Regions from separate parts of the Stenotrophomonas sp. X genome, predicted to be linked through region 2. Evidence: riboswitches for the same ligand, from Rfam matches in the RefSeq annotation. Region 2 holds a riboswitch; the other holds the start of a gene.
What was found. A riboswitch is a leader RNA that binds a small molecule or an ion and turns the genes downstream of it on or off. The one in region 2 is predicted to bind thiamine pyrophosphate.

Region 1: it holds a riboswitch for thiamine pyrophosphate, as region 2 does, so the genes downstream of both, ACZ75I_RS00685 (TonB-dependent receptor) here and thiC (phosphomethylpyrimidine synthase ThiC) in region 2, are expected to answer to the same signal.

Annotation. Positions count from the first base shown of each region.
Region 1 is NZ_CM146756.1:152,513-161,763, reverse strand. Features, by position in the region: gene ACZ75I_RS00705 (ATP-binding protein) at 1-3,508, opposite strand, end outside; gene ACZ75I_RS00700 (response regulator) at 3,584-4,222, shown strand; gene ACZ75I_RS00695 (glycine zipper 2TM domain-containing protein) at 4,690-5,097, shown strand; gene ACZ75I_RS00690 (phosphotransferase enzyme family protein) at 5,226-6,350, shown strand; TPP riboswitch at 6,449-6,544, shown strand; gene ACZ75I_RS00685 (TonB-dependent receptor) at 6,615-8,804, shown strand; gene pnuC (nicotinamide riboside transporter PnuC) at 8,813-9,251, shown strand, end outside.
Region 2 is NZ_CM146756.1:3,504,076-3,513,326, forward strand. Features, by position in the region: gene ACZ75I_RS16160 (ion channel) at 1-82, opposite strand, end outside; gene thiC (phosphomethylpyrimidine synthase ThiC) at 219-2,063, opposite strand; TPP riboswitch at 2,146-2,247, opposite strand; gene ACZ75I_RS16170 (BCCT family transporter) at 2,472-4,049, shown strand; gene ggt (gamma-glutamyltransferase) at 4,612-6,330, opposite strand; gene ilvC (ketol-acid reductoisomerase) at 7,009-7,983, shown strand; gene ilvG (acetolactate synthase 2 catalytic subunit) at 8,023-9,251, shown strand, end outside.

The DNA of each region.
Region 1 (9,251 bases), 940 kb from region 2:
CCTGCAGGCGCTCGACCAGCGCGTTGGCCTGCCCGGCCAGTGCGCTTGCCCCGATCGCCCCCAGACCGCCCGCCTGGCGATGCAGGTGGAGCGCCGCAGTCTCGCGGTCACCGGCCCGCACGGCGCGCTGCACCGCCGCCAGATCACTTTCACTGGCCTGCAGCAGGCTGTCGCGCAGCTGCTCGGCCACGACGCGCGAGCCATAGCGCTGCTGCAGGGTGGCCAGATCAGGCAGCACTTCAGCGTCGTCGGCGACAGTCTCCTGCACGGGCGCATCGAACGACTGGCCCTGTGCCTGCGGCAGCCAGCGCAGCAGCGCGGTGCGCAGCGTGGCCAGCGACAGCGGCTTGGCCAGCACCTCGTCCATGCCGGCCTCGCGGCAGCGGCGCGCATCGTCGTCCAGCACGCTGGCGGTCAGCGCCAGCACCGTCAGCCGCGGCTGGCCGGTACGGCCCTCGCGCTCGCGCAGCAGGCGGGTGAAACCGAAGCCGTCGAGTACCGGCATGCGGCAGTCGGTAATGACCAGATCGAAGGCCTCCGATGACAAGCGGTCCAGTGCCTGCTGGCCATCGCCCAGCAGCACATGGGGTACGCCCAGCTGCTGCAGCCGCCACGCCATCATCGCCTGGTTGGTCGGGTGATCCTCGATCACCAGCACGCGTGCCTCGCGCAGCGCCGGCGGCAGCAGCGCCGCCTGCTCCTGCTCCGCAACCAGCGCTTCAACGTCACCCCTGCCTGCCTGCACCAGCGCCAGCCGCACCTCGGCGCGGGTGCCCTCGCCCAGCGTGCTGTGCAACTCCAGCTCGCCGCCCATCATCTGCACCAGGCGCTGGCAGATGCTCAGGCCGAGGCCGGTACCACCATGGTCGCGCTGGATGTAGGCACCGGCCTGGGTGAACGGCGCAAACAGGTGCTGCAGCTGTTCCGGTGCGATCCCGGTGCCGGTGTCGGTGACGCTCAGGCACAGCGGCTGGCTGCCGTCTTCGGCGGTCGGGCCCAGTACCTCCAGCTGCAGCCGCACTTCGCCGCGTGCAGTGAATTTGATGGCATTGCTGAGCAGGTTGAATACGATCTGGCGCAGGCGCACGCCATCCACTTCGTGCGCTGCCGCCAGCTGAGGGTCGATCTGCACGTGCAGCTCCAGCCCGCGTGCACTGGCCTGCGCCGACATCAACCGGCACACGCTTTCCAGCAGGGGCCGCAGCGGTTGCGGCACCGGCTCCAGGCGCAGTGCACCCGCTTCCAGCCGCGAGTAATCGAGGATGTCGTCGAGAATCTGCCGCAGCATCTGCGCCGAATCCTCGATCACGCCGAGGATGCGCTGCTGCTCGCTGTCCAGCGGTGAGTGCGCCAGCACCTCCAGCATGCCCAGCACGCCGCTCATCGGCGTACGGATCTCGTGGCTCATCGTGGCCAGGAAACGCGATTTGGCCTCAGCGGCCTGCTCGGCGTCCGCCTTCGCCGCCGCCAGTGCATCGGCCTGCATCCGGGCTTCGCTTACATCCACCCAGTACCCACTCCAGATCACCGCGCCTTCTTCGGCGGCGTAGGGATGGGCCTGGCTGCGCACCCAGCGCACGCCTTCCCCGTCGCTGCGCAGGCGGAACTCCAGGATCAACGGCGCGAACTGGTGCGCGGCCTGCTCGATGGAATGCAGGATGCGCGCGCGGTCCTCCTGCTCGACGCATTCCAGCAACACCCTCGCATCCTGTTCGGCCTGCTGCCGGGTAATGCCGAACAACGCAGGCAGGTCGCCGGCGATGAACGGGAAGCTCAGCGTGCCATCGGCATCGCGACGGGCCTGGTAGACCACCGCCGGCAGGTTGTCGGTCACCTCGGCCAGGCGCTGCTCCAGCTGGCGGCGTCCGGCCACCTCACGGCGCAGCCGCCAATGGCCCACGCCATGCACCAGCAGTGCGGTCAGCAGCACCATCAGCACGGGCACGCCCCACCGCAGCAGATTGCTCCAGTCGACCCCATTGCGGTACTCCACCGCCAGCCAGGCGCTGCGCAGCGCCTCGCGCTTGCGTGGGGTCATCTGCAGCAGCAGGCGATCGAAGGTCGTGGCCAGGGCCGCATGGCGGCGATCCACTGCCAGCGCCAGCTGGTCGTTGAAACCGGCCGGAGCCGCGACCTGCATCCGCCCCGGGAAACGACTGCGCAGCAGGTGATCGACCACGGCAAGGTTGCCGACATAGGCATCGGCTTCACCCTCAAGCAGGCGCTGCAGCGCCTGCTCGGCACTCCGCGCAGCAATGATCCGGGCCTGCGGCGCCTGTTGCTGCACATAGCCACGCACGCGCTCCGGGTCGGACAGCAGCACGCGCTTGCCCTGCAGGTCGGCCAGGCCCAGCAGCGACTCGCCATCGCTCCTGACCACAATCACGTTCGGCACGCTGATGAAGGGCTGGCTGAACACCCAGTCCGGGCCCAGGTAGCGCGAATCAACGGGTATGCCCATCACCGCCTGCAGTTCACCGCGGCGGGCCTTCTCACGCACCTCGTACCAGTCGTGGCTGTTCTCGACCTTCAGGTTGGCGCCGGCCTGCATCAGGCGCTGCAGGTACTCGCTGGCCAGGCCACTGGGCCGGCCATCCTCGCCGGTGAACGACAGGGGCGCGGCATTCGGCGCGAAACCGATCATCAGCGGCTGCTCCAGCACACGCTTCTCGGCCTGGCTCAGCGCCAGCTGCGCCGATGCCGACCAGTGCGGCGGTGACAACCAGCGTTGTGCGAGGGCATCGCGCTGGGCCTGGCTGGTCGCGGCCAGCGCCAGGTCCAGGGCTTCGGCCAGGGGTTGCTTGCTGTTGGGAATGCCGAAGTGCAACCGTTCAGGGGGCAGGTCGCTCGGCCGCAACAGCGCCACGCCCTGCAGGCGCCGGCTGGCAATCAGCTCGGTGGCGACGAAGGCATTGCCGATGTAGACGTCCGCTTTGTCGTCTCTGACCATCTGCAATGCGCTCAACGTGTCATTTGCGACAAGCTGGCGGGCACGCGGGAATCGGGCGCGCACCTGCGGACCGGTCAGGAAGTCCTGTTCGATCACCACCCTCAGCCCATCCAGGTCCGGCATGTCGGAGGCACGCAGGTCATCGGGCCGGCCCACCAGTGCGAGCGGCGCCTCACTGTAGGCGGCGGTATAGACCATGCAGCGGGTGCGGTCGGCACTGAGGCCGACATTCATCACCACGTCGATCTCGCCACGACATGCCGCATCCAGCACGGATGTCCAGTCCGGATAGCGGCGCGCCTCGACCTTCACACCGAGCTGGCGAGCAAGATGCGACAGGTAGTCCGGTCCCAGCCCGACCTGCTCGCCATCACGGAGGGACTCGAAGGGCGGCCAGCCGCTGTCATACTGCCCGACAACGATGGTCGGATGCGCCACCAGGTATTCGCGCTGCAACGGGCTGAGCGGCAGCAGGCCAGGGGCCGGCTGTGCCTGGGCCAGGGGCAGCGCCAGCACCGCCAGCAGCAGGAGCAGCCCGCGAACAGCCCACCTACGCATCTGCGTCGATCTCCTAGAATCCTGCCAGGGACCGCGATGGTCGCGGTCCGGCGTGCCCGATGGCCATACTAGAGCATGAGCTTGCGCATCATCATCGCAGACGATCACCCCGTGGTCCGTATCGGTACCCGCGCCGTCATCGAGTCGAGCGGCGTCGGCCGCGTGGTCGGCGAGGCCGACAGCGCGCAGGCGCTGATGACCCTGCTCGCCAGCCAGCCCTGTGACCTGCTGGTCACCGACTACTCCATGCCGGGCAGCCCGCAGGCCGACGGCTTCGCCATGATCGGCATGATCCGCCGCCGCCATCCCGACCTGCCGGTGCTGATGCTCAGCGTCTCCAGCAACCTGGCGATCCTGCGCATGGTGCTCGACAGCGGCGTGCTCGGCCTGGTCGACAAGAGTTCGTCGATGGACGAACTGCCACAGGCCATCCAGTCGGTCTACCGCGGCCAGCCCTACATCAGCCGCAGCCTGCGCGAGCGGGTGGAAGCGGCCGGCAGCTGGCGCATGCGCGAGGGCGACGGCAAGCCGCTGTCCCCGCGCGAGGTGGAGGTGCTGCGCTTGCTCGGCACCGGCATGACGGTAAAGGAGATTTCGCTGCTGCTGCACAAGAGCGTCAGCACCATCAGCCGGCAGAAGGGCGATGCGATGCTCAAGCTTGGGCTGAAGGGCGATGCCGAATTGTTCGACTATCTGCGTGACGGGAAAATTTGAGACGCGATTCACAATAATCGCACCAGCAACAATGCGAGGTCGAAGGAATCGACCGGCGCATGTCCGGCCGCCAGCCGCGTCACCGTGGAGACGCGGGCCGCCAGCGGGCAGAGCCTGGCGCTTCGCCGCGGTGCGGTGCAGGGCGCGCCTGACGTGCTGCAGCCGCAGCAGGAGACCCCGCAGGAGCAGGCGCGGCAGGCCCAGAAAGCGATGGGCGTCGGACATGCCAACGCCTTGGCAGAGAAGGGAGGGGCCACCTCCGCGGCCCTTTTCCTTTCCGCCAGCTGAGCGGCCGCAGCCGCTTTCAGCCTTGCTTCATGCCGCCTGCCGCTAGATGAATGCGCAAGCCGCTCGGTGCACCAGGCAATGTTCCGGCAATGTTGTAACGCCAGCGTGGACATCACGGCAGCCGGGGCGCCCCGCGCCCTCCCTGCCCAGCGTGGCATGCACCTCACAGGAGAACGAACATGCTCAGTACTTCCACACTCAGCTTCCGTGGTCTGGCGATGGCTCTGGCGCTGGTTGCCGGTGTCGCCGTGGTCAGCGATGCCAGCGCGATGTCGAGGAAGGACAAGCGCACCCTGGTCGGCGCCGTGGTCGGTGGCGTGGCCGGCAACCTGCTCTCCAACGGTGATCCTGCCGCCACCGTCGGTGGTGCCGTGGCCGGCGGCGCGATCGGCAATCTGACCACCTCCGACCGCCGCGACCGTCGTTATTACGACAATCGCTACTACGACAACCGCTACGACCGCCGCTACGATCGTGGCTACTACCGCAGCGGTTACTACGATCGTGGCGACGACCGCCGCTGGCAGCGCGAGCGTTACTACGACAACCGCTACTACCACGACCGCGGTCGCCATCGCGGCTGGTAAGCGGCACGGCGGCGTTACCCTGCCGATGGCAGAGACGGGCGGGTCGATGACCCGCCCGTTTGCGTTGGCCGCGCGCATGACGTTGAATGCGCAGCCTTGGATGTGACTTTCCCCTCTCGGGCTGCGGCATGACGTCTTCCTCCCACCGCGTGCAGGGCCTCAACAACGACGAGGTCGCTGCCGACTGGCCACCGATCAGCGCGGCGGACATCGCGTGGTTGCGGCAGTGCTATCCGCAGCTGCACAGCGGCAGCCAACCGCGCTGGCACAGCCCGCGACCGCTGTCGGCTGCCGCCATCGTCGATGGCACGCGCGGCGCGGTGTTCATCAAGCGCCATCACCACAGCGTGCGCAACGCGGCCTGCCTGGAAGAAGAACACCGCTTCATCGCCCATCTCGACGCTGCTGGCGTGCCGGTGGCACAGGTGCTGGCAGCGACCGATGGTCACACCGCGGTCGAACACGGCGAATGGACGTTTGAACTGCACGACGTCGGCGTAGGCGACGACCTGTACCGCGACGCGGTGTCGTGGTCGCTGCTGACCGATGTCGCGCAGGCCCGCGAAGCCGGACGCACACTCGCACAGCTGCACCGCGCCGCCGCCAGCTACCACGCGCCCCAGCGCAGCACCCATCTGCTGGTGGCGCGCGACGACCTGATCCGCGCCGACGATCCGATCGCCGCAATCAAGGCAGGACTGCACGCGCGCCCCGGCCTGGCCCGCTATCTCGCGCGCATTCCGTGGGAAGCGCAGCTGCAGCACGACGTGCTGCCGTGGCACACGGGCCTGGCCGAGCGCCTGCGCGACGAACCACGGCTGTGGGCGCACAACGACTGGCATGTCTCCAACCTGCTCTGGCGCGACGGGCAGGTCAGCACCGTGCTGGATTTCGGCCTGGCCTCGCCCACCAGCGCACTGTTCGACCTGGCCACCGCCATCGAGCGCAACGCCGTGGCATGGCTGGAGCTGGCGCGCGGCATGGAGGCCGTGCGCGTCGATATCGCGCTGGCGTTGCTCGATGGCTACCGCGAGGTGCTGCCGCTGTCGGCGGCACGCGTGCACCTGCTGGCCGACCTGCTGCCGATGGTGCATTTCGACTTCGCACTGTCCGAAGTGGAGTATTTCGAGGGCGTCACCGGCTCGACCGCCAATGCCGACGTGGCGTGGCAGCCCTTCATGCTTGGCCATCCGGCGTGGTTCCATACCGCCCCGGGGCAGGCACTGCTGCAGGCCCTGCACGCCGCCGCGTGATCCGGTTGACACAGCGTTGGGGTCAGATCCCTTTCCGCAGGAAAGGGATCTGACCCTGGGTGGCGCTCGCAAATCCGTACCATTTGTAGTGAAATGGTCACCTGAAGCGGGGGTGCCTGGATCTGCCAGGCTGAGAGAGTCCCTTGGAACCTGATCCGGTTTGCACCGGCGTAGGGAGCTTTGAGCCGCAGCCACACCCCCGTCATGGGTCAGTGCACCTGCGCGCCGTCGCTTCGTCTCCCTTGTTGTCCGAAGACGAACCGAATGAACCGCTGCCTGCGCCCCACCCTGCTCTCCCTCGCCCTCTGCGCTGCGCTGCCACTGCACGCCAGCGAGGCCGAGGCATCCCCTGATGCGGCTGCCACCGGCGCCGAGCGCTCGCCGACCGAACTGGCGGCGGTGCGCGTGCAGGCCGGCAAGCCGAAGGCCGATACCTCGCGCGTGAACGCCTTCGGTGGCGGTTCGTGGAAGGACACGCCGGCTTCGGTGAACGTGCTCGAGCGCGACTATCTCGACCGCCGCCAGCTACGTTCGCTGTCCGAGCTGGCCAGCAATGATGCCTCGCTGGGTGATGCCTATGCGCCGGTGGGCTACTACCAGAACATCGCCATCCGCGGCTTCGCCCTGGACGCCGCCACCGGCTACCGCTTCAACGGCCTGTCCATCGCCGGCGAACAACGCCTGGCGCTGGAGAACGTGCAGTCGGTGGAGATCCTCAAGGGTGAAGCCGGGCTGGCGGCAGGGGTGATGGCGCCGGGCGGCATCGTCAACTACATCGGCAAGCGCCCGGCCGAAGTGCGCACCGCCACGCTCGGCACCGATTCGGAAGGCTCGCGCTACGTCGCCGTCGATGTCGGCCACTGGATCACCCCGCGCTTCGGCCTGCGCCTGAATGCCGCATGGGATTCCAGCAATTCCTACGTCGAGCATGCCGATGGCCGCCGCAACTTCTACTCGCTGGCCGCCGACTGGCTGATCGGCGAGCGCGGCAAGCTGGAAGTGGATGCCAACTATCAGACCAGCTCGCAGCGCTCGGTGTCCGGCTACCAGCTGCTGGGCGCGCGTGACCTGCCGCGCGGTGTCGACCGCGAGCATCTGCTCGGCTACCAGCCGTGGCAGCGCCCGGTGGATATCGCCAGCACCAACATCACCGCGCTGCATACTTACGACTTCAACGACGCCTGGCAATCACGTGTATCGGTGGGCCATAGCCGTTCGGTGATCGACGACAACGTCGCCTTCGCCTACGGCTGCTACTACGCCACGCAGTGCGCCGACGGCAGCGTGCCGGGCAATTATTTCGCGCCGAACGGCGACTATGACGTCTACGACTACCGCAGCCCGGACGACACCCGCCAAAACCAGCAGGCCCGTGCCGAACTGCGTGGCCGCTTCGAGACCGGCAGTATCGGCCACCAGCTGACCCTCGGTGCCGACTACTTCCGCCGCACCGTGGACAGGCGCCCGAGCGTCAACGAGTACGTCGGCACCAGCAACATTCACGACGCACCGGTGCCGGTGTTCGCGCCGTCGCCGAAGATGCCGGGCCCGTCCGCACGTCGCCTGGACAGTCGCCAGACCGCGTTCTTCGCGCTGGACCGGATGAGCTTTGGTGACGACTGGCAGTGGCTGGCCGGTGGCCGCTTCGTGCGCCTGGACGAGCGCGCCTACGACAAGCGCGGCATCCCGCAGCGGCACAGCCGCCTGTCGCGCTTCCTGCCACAGACTGCGGTGGTGTGGAAAGCCACCGACCAGCTCAACGCCTACGCCAGTTACGTGCGCGGCATTTCGCTGGGCCAGGAAGCGCCGTTCTGGACCAGCAACGCTGACACCTTCCTGCCGTCGGTACAGTCGCGCCAGCTGGAAGTGGGCGTGAAGTACGTGCCGGTCGAGGCGTTGACGCTGGGCGCAGCCGTGTTCCGCATTTCGCAGCCGTACCAGTACGCCAAGCCGGACAACAGCGACGTGGGTTACACCTTCGTCGAGGAAGGCACGCAGACCCACACCGGCCTGGAGCTGACCGCCAACGGCCAGCTGACGGACGCATTGCAGATCGTGGCCAGTGCCAGCGTGCTGCAGGCGCGCGCGCGCGACACCGGCACGCCGGCCTATGAGGGCCATCAGCTGGTGAACGTGCCGAAGGTGCGTGCCAGCGTGCACGTGGCCTATGCACTGCCGTTCGTGCAGGGCCTGGATGTCACTGGCGGGTGGCGCTATGCCGGTGCCAACGTGGCACGCGCCGACGGCGCCGTGCGCGCGCCGGACTACTCGGTGTTCGATGCCGGCCTGCGTTTCCAGCACCGGCTGCACGAGCGTGCCGTGACCTGGAACCTGTCGGTGGACAACGTGTTCAACCGCTTCTACTGGCGTGACACCGGCAGCAGCGGCGGTGACTACTACCTGTTCCCCGGCGCACCGCGACAGGCGCGCCTGTCGGTGACGTTCGCGCTGTGAACGGCGTCGTGCTCGAGTGGACCGCCGCGCTGTGCAGCGTGCTCGGCGTCTGGCTGATGGCCCGGCGCCGGTTGTCTGCATGGCCGGTGGGCCTGCTGTCGGTCACGCTGTATGGCCTGGTGTTCGCCGAGGCCAAGCTGTACTCGGACACCCTGCTGCAGGTCGCCTTCGGTGGCTTCCTGGTCTACGGCTGGCTCAACTGGCGCCAGCACGCCGCCGATGAGGGCAGCATCCGCATCGTGCCACTGGCGCGAGGCAAGCTGCTGCGCGACCTGGCCTTCGGCCTGTGCGGTGGCGTGGCGCTGGGTGCGGCCATGCACACCTTCACCGATGCCGCGCTGCCGTGGCTGGACGCGATGCTGACCGCACTGAGCCTGGTCGGCCAGTGGTGGCAGGCGCGCCGCCACGTCGCCTGCTGGTGGGTATGGATCGCCGTGGACGTGGTCT
Region 2 (9,251 bases):
CGATCAACTGGGCGCCCAGCAGCCAGGCCGAAGGATGACGGCGGGCAATGGCCAGCCAACGGGTGGTCATGGCAACAGGCATGGTGTCCTTCCCCCAGGGTGATGCGCGGAGCATAGCGGGGAGCGGCGTGATGAGCGGTGGTGCCGGCCGCTGGCCAGCACGCTTCCCGGCCCCCGCACAACCGGCTGCCGGCCAGCGGCCGGCACCCGGCTACTCGTCATCCCTGCTGGTAGACCTCTGCGCCAGCCGCGCGGAACTCCTCCGACTTCTCCTTCATGCCGGCCTCGGCGTAGTCACGCACATCCTGGGTGATCTTCATCGAACAGAAGTGCGGGCCGCACATCGAGCAGAAGTGGGCCAGCTTGTGCGCATCCTTCGGCAGCGTCTCGTCATGGAACTCCTTGGCCTTCTCCGGATCCAGGCCAAGGTGGAACTGGTCTTCCCAGCGGAACTCGAAGCGCGCCTTGCTCAACGCGTTGTCGCGAACCTGCGCGCCCGGATGGCCCTTGGCCAGGTCGGCTGCATGCGCGGCAATGCGATAAGCCATGATGCCGTCGCGCACGTCCTGGCGATTGGGCAGGCCGAGATGCTCCTTCGGCGTCACGTAACAGAGCATGGCCGTGCCGAACCACCCGATCATCGCCGCGCCGATCGCGCTGGTGATGTGGTCGTAGCCCGGTGCGATATCGGTGGTCAACGGCCCCAGCGTATAGAAAGGCGCCTCGCCGCACTCACGCAGCTGCTTGTCCATGTTCTCCTTGATCAGCTGCATCGGCACGTGGCCGGGGCCCTCGATCATGGTCTGCACGTCGTGCTTCCAGGCAATCTTCGTCAGCTCGCCCAGCGTTTCCAACTCACCGAACTGCGCGGCGTCGTTGGCATCGGCGATGCAACCCGGGCGCAGGCCATCGCCCAGCGAGAAGGTCACGTCGTAGGCCTTCATGATTTCGCAGATCTCTTCGAAATGCGTGTAGAGGAAATTCTCCTTGTGATGCGCCAGGCACCACTTGGCCATGATCGAGCCCCCGCGGCTGACGATGCCGGTCACCCGCTTGGCGGTGAGTGGCACGTAGCGCAGCAGCACGCCGGCGTGGATGGTGAAGTAGTCCACACCCTGCTCGGCCTGCTCGATCAGCGTATCGCGGAAGATCTCCCAGGTCAGTGCTTCGGCGCGGCCATCGACCTTCTCCAACGCCTGGTAGATCGGCACCGTACCGATCGCCACCGGCGAGTTGCGGATGATCCACTCGCGGGTTTCATGGATGTGCTTGCCGGTGGACAGGTCCATCACGGTGTCACCGCCCCAGCGGATCGCCCACACCAGTTTCTCTACCTCCTCGGCGATTCCCGAGGAAACGGCGCTGTTGCCGATGTTGGCATTGATCTTGGTCAGGAAGTTGCGGCCGATGATCATCGGCTCGCTTTCCGGATGGTTGATGTTGTTGGGCAGCACCGCGCGGCCGCGCGCGATTTCATCCCGCACGAACTCCGGCGTGATGATCTTCTGGATCGAGGCGCCGAACGCCTCGCCCGGGTGCTGCTGCAGCAGGCCCGCATCGCGGATCGCTTCCAGCCGCTGGTTCTCGCGGATGGCAACGAATTCCATTTCCGGGGTGATGATGCCGCGGCGCGCGTAGTGCATCTGGGTGACGTTCGCGCCTGCCCGTGCACGGCGCGGCAGGCTGCGTGCGGGGAAGCGCACGGCAGCGAGCTTGGGGTCGTGCTCGCGATCACGCCCGAACGACGAACTCAGGCCTTCGAGCTGCTCGGTATCGCCACGTTCCTCCACCCAGCCGCGACGCAGTGCCGGCAGACCGGCGGACAGATCGATACGCACGCCCGGATCGGTGTAGGGGCCGGACGTGTCGTAGACCGTGACCGGCGCATTCTCTTCGCCGCCGAACAGCGTCGGGGTGCGGGTCAACGCGATCTCCCGCATCGGCACCTGCAGATCCGGGCGCGAACCGGGCACGTGGATCTTGCGCGAGCCGGGAATGGGCCGGGTCACGGATTCGGAGAGTTGCTGGGCCTGTTGCTGCAGGGCGGAGAGCTGTGCGTTCATCGGGCATCGTCCAGGAAGGTCAGGGACGAAGCGGCGGCGCACTGCGACCGCGCCCGGACGCTCCATGGGCGGAGTCCGGGAATGGCTGCATTGCAAAGCTTCCCTACGCCGGTATGAGCCGGATCAGGTTCCAAGGGACTGTCTCAACCGTGGCCACATGGCCGCGGTACCCCCGCTTCTTGGCGTGCATTAGAGCATAGACCGCCCGCCTCCGGAGTTGCCCCCAATCGATATTCGTTAACAGAACCATGACGTCGCGTTCAGTAACGTGCACGTCCGTCGCGCTCCAGCGACCGATGCTTCCTTCGCCGCCGACGCGGCCCCTGCCCGGTTCGCGCTGCATGCCGCCGGCCCTTCGCTGCAAGCTCTGCTCGCTCCCCTCAATCCCTTGATCGGAGAAGCTCCTTCATGGTGTTTCGCGTTTCCATCGCACTGGTTCTGCTGCTGGTGCTGCTTGCCGGTATTGCACCCGGCCCCTTCAATACCGTGGTGCAGAGCATCCTCGGCGAGCTCATCCGCGGCATCGGCTGGCTGTACCTGCTGGTCGTGTTCCTGGCTCTGGTATTCCTGATGTACCTGGCCTTCGGTCGCTTCGGCAACCTGCGCATCGGCGGCGAAGACGCCGAGCCGGAGTTCTCGCGGGCCAGCTGGATGTCGATGCTGTTCGCCGCCGGCATGGGTATCGGCCTGGTGTTCTGGGGCGCAGCCGAGCCGATCTCGCATTTCAGCAAACCGCCCGAAGGATTGACGCCAGAGAGCATGGACGCCGCGCGTGCTGCCATGCGCTATGTGTTCTTCCATTGGGGCCTGCACCCGTGGGCTATCTATGCCCTGATCGGACTGGCAATGGCTTGGTTCCAGTTCAATCGCCAAGGTGGTGGTCAGATCAGCGACATGCTGCAGCCGATCATTGGCCGTCACCATCGCGGCTGGGCCGGAAAGGTGGTCAACATCTCTGCGGTGGTGGCCACCGCAGTCGGCGTGGCAACCGCACTCGGCTTCGGCACGGTGCAGATCGCGGCCGGCGTGGAGCGCGTTTTCGGTGTTCAGGCGGGGGTACCGCTGCAGCTGACCATCATCGCAGTGGCATTCGTGCTGTACATGGCATCCACACTCAGTGGCGTTGGGCGGGGCATGAAATGGCTGTCCAACGTCAACCTGGCGCTGGCAGCATTGCTGCTCGCACTAGTACTGGTGCTTGGCCCGACCGGCGCCATCTTCAATACCTTCACCACCACGCTGGGCTCCTATCTCAACCAGCTGGTGACCATGAGCCTGCGCATGTCGCCGTTCTCGTCCAGCACCTGGGTGGCTGACTGGACGATCTTCTACTGGGCCTGGTGGATTTCCTGGGCACCGTTCGTCGGTTCGTTCATCGCGCGCATCTCACGTGGCCGCAGCGTGCGCGAGTTCGTGGTGGGAGTCGTACTTGCGCCAACCCTGTTGGGCTTCTTCTGGTTCTCGGTCTTCGGTGGTACCGCGATCTGGTCGCAGATCTTCGGCCACGCAGACCTGGTGCAGGCACTGGGCAACGGCTACGAGACGGTGCTGTTCACCCTCTTCGACAGCCTTCCCCTGCCGTTGCTGCTGTCGAGCATCGCACTAGTGTTGTTGATGATCTTCTTCGTGACTTCGGCCGATTCCGCAGTGCTGGTACTGGCCACGATGTCCACCGACGATGCGGGCGAGCCACCGCGCAGGCACAAGATCGCGTGGGGTGTGGGCATCGCGTTGATCGCGGGTGCGTTGCTGCTTGCGGGTGGTCTGGAGGCGCTTCAGGGAATGATCACCATCGCGGCGTTGCCATTTGCGCTGCTGATGGTGCTGGTGATGGTGTCGCTGTACCGCGTGCTCGACCAGGAGTACACGCGCGAGCGGCGGCAGGCGCAGCGCCAGCGGCACATGATCGATGCGTGGATCGCACGCGAGATGGCGGCGCAGGAGGAGACGCAGGCCGAGGCCGCACGCGCGCACGATCAGGATTGAGCGTGTTTTGCAGCCTGCGGCTGCACCGCTTTTTCAAGCAAGTGCAAGTGCAAGTGCAGAAGCCAAGGCGGCTCTGGGCTTCTGCTTGCTTGGCGGGGAGGGGGCAGATGGCGGGACACGCCGCAAGTACGTCCCTGTAGGCTCGGCCACGGCATCCATGCCGTGGACGGTCCCGCCATCTGCCCCCTCCCCGCCTCCGACGATTTCCCGGTGACGGCAGTAGATCCACGCCATGCGTGGATCAGGTGTATCGGAAAACAAGAAGGGGGCGGATCCGTTTTCCTTCGGAAAACGGATCCGCCCACAACCCACAGCGCGCGGCTGTTGCTGTTGCCTTTGCTTTTGATCTTCTTCTTTCTCTTCCTGCGGTGGCGGCCGCAGGAAACTGTCAGGGGTCGGGCGGGTGGGCTGGGCGGGGTTGTCCGCGGCATGGATGCCGCGGCCAAGCCTACAAGGACGTACTTGCGGCGTCCCCCGTCCAGCCCACCCGCCCGGCCCAATCACATGATCCCGCTTTCCGGAACCCACCGCAGAGGGGGCTCAGCCCGGTGGCCGGGAAACCTCAATACCCCGCCGCCTGCCCATCCTTGCGACTCTCCGACGCGCCGTAATACACGCCCGTCTCCGGGTCGCGCATGATCGCCTGATAGCCGCCATACGGGCCGTCGGCGAACACGATGCGATGCCCTTTGCGCATCAGCGCACGCACTGTTTCATACGGGAAGCCGGTTTCCAGATTCACTTCACCACCGTCGGTCATCGCCGTGGCCTGACTCGTCGGTTCAGTCGAGCCTTCGTGCTGGATGCGCGGCGCATCACCGGCTTCCTGCAGGTTCATGCCGAAGTCCACCAGGTTCATCACGATCTGCGCATGGCCCTGCGGCTGCATCGCGCCGCCCATCACGCCGAAGCTGGCATACGGCTTGCCACCCTTGGTGATGAACCCCGGAATGATCGTCTGGAAGGGGCGCTTGCCCGGTGCGTATCCGTTGGGATGGTTCTTCTGCAGCACGAACATCTCGCCGCGGTCCTGCAGGATGAAGCCCAATCCCGGCGGCGCCATGCCGCTGCCCATGCCGCGGTAATTGGACTGGATCAACGAGACCATCATGCCGTCGGCGTCGGCCACGGTCATGTAGATCGTGTCGCCTTCCTCCAGCTGCTTCGGTGTGCCCGGCTGCACTTCCTTCAAGGCCTTGTCCATCGAGATCAGCGCGCGGCGCTGCGCGGCGTACTCCTTGGAGATCAGCTTCTGCACCGGCGCCGGCTGGAATGCCATGTCGGCGTAGAAGCGCGCACGGTCGGCGAAGGCCAGCTTCTTCGCTTCGACGAACAGGTGCACGTGCTCGGGTGAGCCGAACGGGATCTTCGAGAAATCGTAGCCTTCCAGCACGTTGAGGATCTGAAGCGCAGCGATGCCCTGGCTGTTGGGTGGCAGCTCCCAGACGTCGTAGCCACGGTAGTTGCTGCTGACCGGCTCGACCCATTCACCGTGGTGGTCGGCCATGTCCTGGTAGCTCAGGTAGCCACCGTTGGCCTTGAAGTAGTCACCGATGGTGCGGGCGATGTCTCCCTTGTAGAAGGCGTCGCGCCCGCCGTCGGCGATCTTCTGCAGGGTGCTGGCCAGGTTCGGGTTCTTCCACATCTCGCCCTTGCGCGGGGCGTGGCCGTTGATCGTGAACTGCTCCTTGAAGCCCGGGTACTGCGACAGCTTGGGCACCGAACGGTCCCAGTAGTAGGCGATCACCTCGGCCACCGGGTGCCCTTCGCGGGCGTAACGGATGGCCGGCGCCAGGTTGTCGGCCATCGGCTTGCGACCGAAACGGTCGTGCAGGGCGAACCAGCCGTCGACCGCTCCGGGCACCGACACCGGCAACGGGCCGGTGGCCGGGATGTCCTTCAGGCCACGACGCTGGAACTCGGCCAGGGTGAGCGACTTCGGCGAGCGGCCCGAGCCGTTGTAGCCGTAGAGCTTCTGCGTCTTTGGGTCCCAGACGATGGCGAACAGGTCGCCACCGATGCCGTTGCCGGTCGGCTCCATCAGGCCGAGCGCGGCATTGGCCGCGATCGCCGCGTCGACTGCCGAGCCTCCGCCCTTCATCACGTCCAGCGCGATCTGGGTGGCCAGCGGCTGCGAGGTAGCCGCCATCGCATGCGGGGCGATCACCTCCGAACGGGTGGCGAAGCTGTGGCCGGTGATGCGGTCGGCGGCGATGGACAGTGCAGGCACGGCAGCCAGCACGGCGGCGGCGAGCAGGGAGCGGGCAAGGCGTCGGGACACGGTCGGGTTCCGGTGGAAGGCTGATCCCCTGATCTTCGCCGCTGCGACCTTCCTACGGTATCGGGCAGAGGTCATGGACGTTGATCCTGGGTTAGATGCGGAGGAAGCCAGAAAGCCGCCGGATTCCGCGCAAAAACCGCTCTGAAAAGAGTGAATTCCGGTTCACCGAAACAATTTCAACGGCAACCATCCTTGCGCCACAAGCCATTCCGCTGGATGCCGCGGAAACCGATAAGAAAATCTGTCGCGAGGGTTGACACCGCCGAAATGGCTGTGTTTCTCTCGATTACATGCTGCATCACAACACGCCACCGCGAACCCACATCGAAGCCGCCGCCATCGGCGCCGCCTCGCTGCGTTCGATTCTTGTGCTCGTACTTATTACCCAACCGACAGGTGCGGGACGAGCCAGCGTGTAAGCAACAGACACACCGGAACTCTTCAAAAACCCGCACCCGCCCCGGTGCGGGTTTTTTCATTTCAGGACCTGGTTTCAGACGCAACCACCATGACCAACGCTCATCGCACAACCCGGACCTGCAGCACCACGCGTCGTGGTGGCTGTGGCTGTGCCTGCGCGATGCGCGGCGCCCCCTCCACCGCTTTCCCCTGACCGGCCGGCACGTCACCTCGACGACCGGCCGTTCTTTTTTCTTCCCACCGCAAGGAACCTCCCCCATGAGCACCAACGACCTGCCCCAGACCAAGATCGCCGTCATCGGCTACGGCAGCCAGGGCCGCGCCCACGCACTGAACCTGCGCGAATCCGGCTTCGACGTGGTGGTAGGCCTGCGTCCGGGCGGCCCGACCGAAGCCAAGGCCCAGGCCGATGGATTCACCGTGGTGGCGCCCGCCGATGCGGTGAAGGACGCCGACCTGGTCGCCGTGCTGACCCCGGACATGGTGCAGAAGAAGCTCTACAACGATGTGCTGGCGCCGAACATGAAGCAGGGGGCGTGCCTGCTGTTCGCCCACGGCCTGAACGTGCACTACGGCATGATCGAGCCGCGCGCCGATCTGGACGTCGTGCTGGTCGCGCCGAAGGGTCCGGGTGCGCTGGTGCGCCGTGAGTACGAGATCGGCCGTGGCGTGCCGTGCATCTGGGCGGTCTACCAGGACGTCAGCGGCAAGGCCGCGCAGCATGCCCAGGCCTATGCGGCTGGCCTCGGCGGTGCCCGCGCCAACCTGATCCAGACCACCTTCAAGGAAGAGACCGAGACCGATCTGTTCGGCGAGCAGGCGGTGCTGTGTGGTGGTGCGTCGGCGCTGGTGCAGGCCGGTTTCGAGACTCTGGTGGAAGCCGGCTACCAGCCGGAGATCGCCTACTACGAGGTACTGCACGAGCTGAAGCTGATCGTCGACCTGTTCTACGAAGGCGGCATCTCGCGCATGCTGGAATTCATCTCCGAGACCGCGCAGTACGGCGACTACGTCAGCGGCCCGCGCGTGATCGACGCCAGCACCAAGGCACGCATGAAGGAAGTGCTGAAGGACATCCAGGACGGCACCTTCACCAAGAACTGGGTGGCCGAGTACGAAGCGGGCCTGCCGAACTACAACAGGTTCAAGCAGGCCGACCTGGAGCACCCGATCGAAAAGGTGGGCAAGGAACTGCGCGCCAAGATGGTCTGGTTGCAAGGACAGGCCGCGTAACCGCGCGGCCCTCCCCCACCCGCTTTGCAAGGTTCCCCCATGAACTCTTCCACACACCGCAGCGCGCCGCCCAACGGCGCGCGCTGGCTGACCCAGGCGCTGGAGGCCGAAGGCGTCCGCACGCTGTTCGGCTATCCCGGCGGCACCATCATGCCGTTCTACGACGCGCTGGTGGATTCGTCGCTGAAGCACATCCTGGTACGCCATGAGCAGGGCGCGGCGCTGGCCGCCAACGGTTTCGCCCGCGCCAGCAACCAGGTGGGCGTCTGCGTGGCCACCTCCGGCCCGGGCGCGTCGAACCTGGTCACCGGCATCGCCGATGCGATGCTGGACTCGGTACCGATGGTCTGCATCACCGGCCAGGTCGGCACCCCGCTGCTGGGCACCGACGCCTTCCAGGAACTGGATGTGTTCGGCCTGACGATGCCGATCGTCAAGCACAGCTGGCTGGTGCGCAGCGTCGATGACCTGCCGCGCGTGGTGGCCGATGCGTTCCGGATCGCCCGCGAAGGTCGCCCCGGCCCGGTGCTGATCGACCTGCCCAAGGATGTGCAGCTGGCCGACGCCAGCCATCTGCCGGCGCATGCGCCCAGCAGCGTCGAACCACCGCCGGCGCCAGCCGAGGCCGCCATTGCCGAGGCCATCGCCGCGCTGGCGGCGGCCGAGAAGCCGGTGGTCTACGCCGGTGGCGGCATCGCCCTGGGCGACGCCGTGCAGGACCTGCGCGACTTCGTCGAGGCCAGTGCCATCCCCACCGTGATGACCCTGCGCGGCCTCGGCGCACTGCCGGCCAGCCATCCGCAGTCGCTGGGCATGCTGGGCATGCACGGCACCCGCGCGGCCAACATGGCGGTGCAGGAAAGCGACCTGCTGCTGGTGCTGGGCGCACGCTTCGACGACCGTGCCACCGGCAAGCTGGCGGAGTTTGCACCGTTCGCCCGCGTCGTTCACATCGATGCGGACGCATATGAGATTTCCAAGCTGCGCAGCGCCGATGTCGCCGTGCCCGGCAATGTCGGTCATGCCATCCGCGCCCTGCGTGCGGCCTTCCCCTCCCCCAAGGCCCACCAGGAGGCGTGGCGCAAGCGCTGTGCACAGCACCGCGATCGTTTCGCCGCGCGCTACGACGCACCGGGTCAGCACATCTACGCCCCGGCGCTGCTGAAGCGCCTGAGCGAGCTGGCCCCGGCCGATGCGGTGATCGCCTGCGACGTTGGCCAGCACCAGATGTGGGTGGCCCAGCACTGCCGCTTCAACCACCCGCGCAA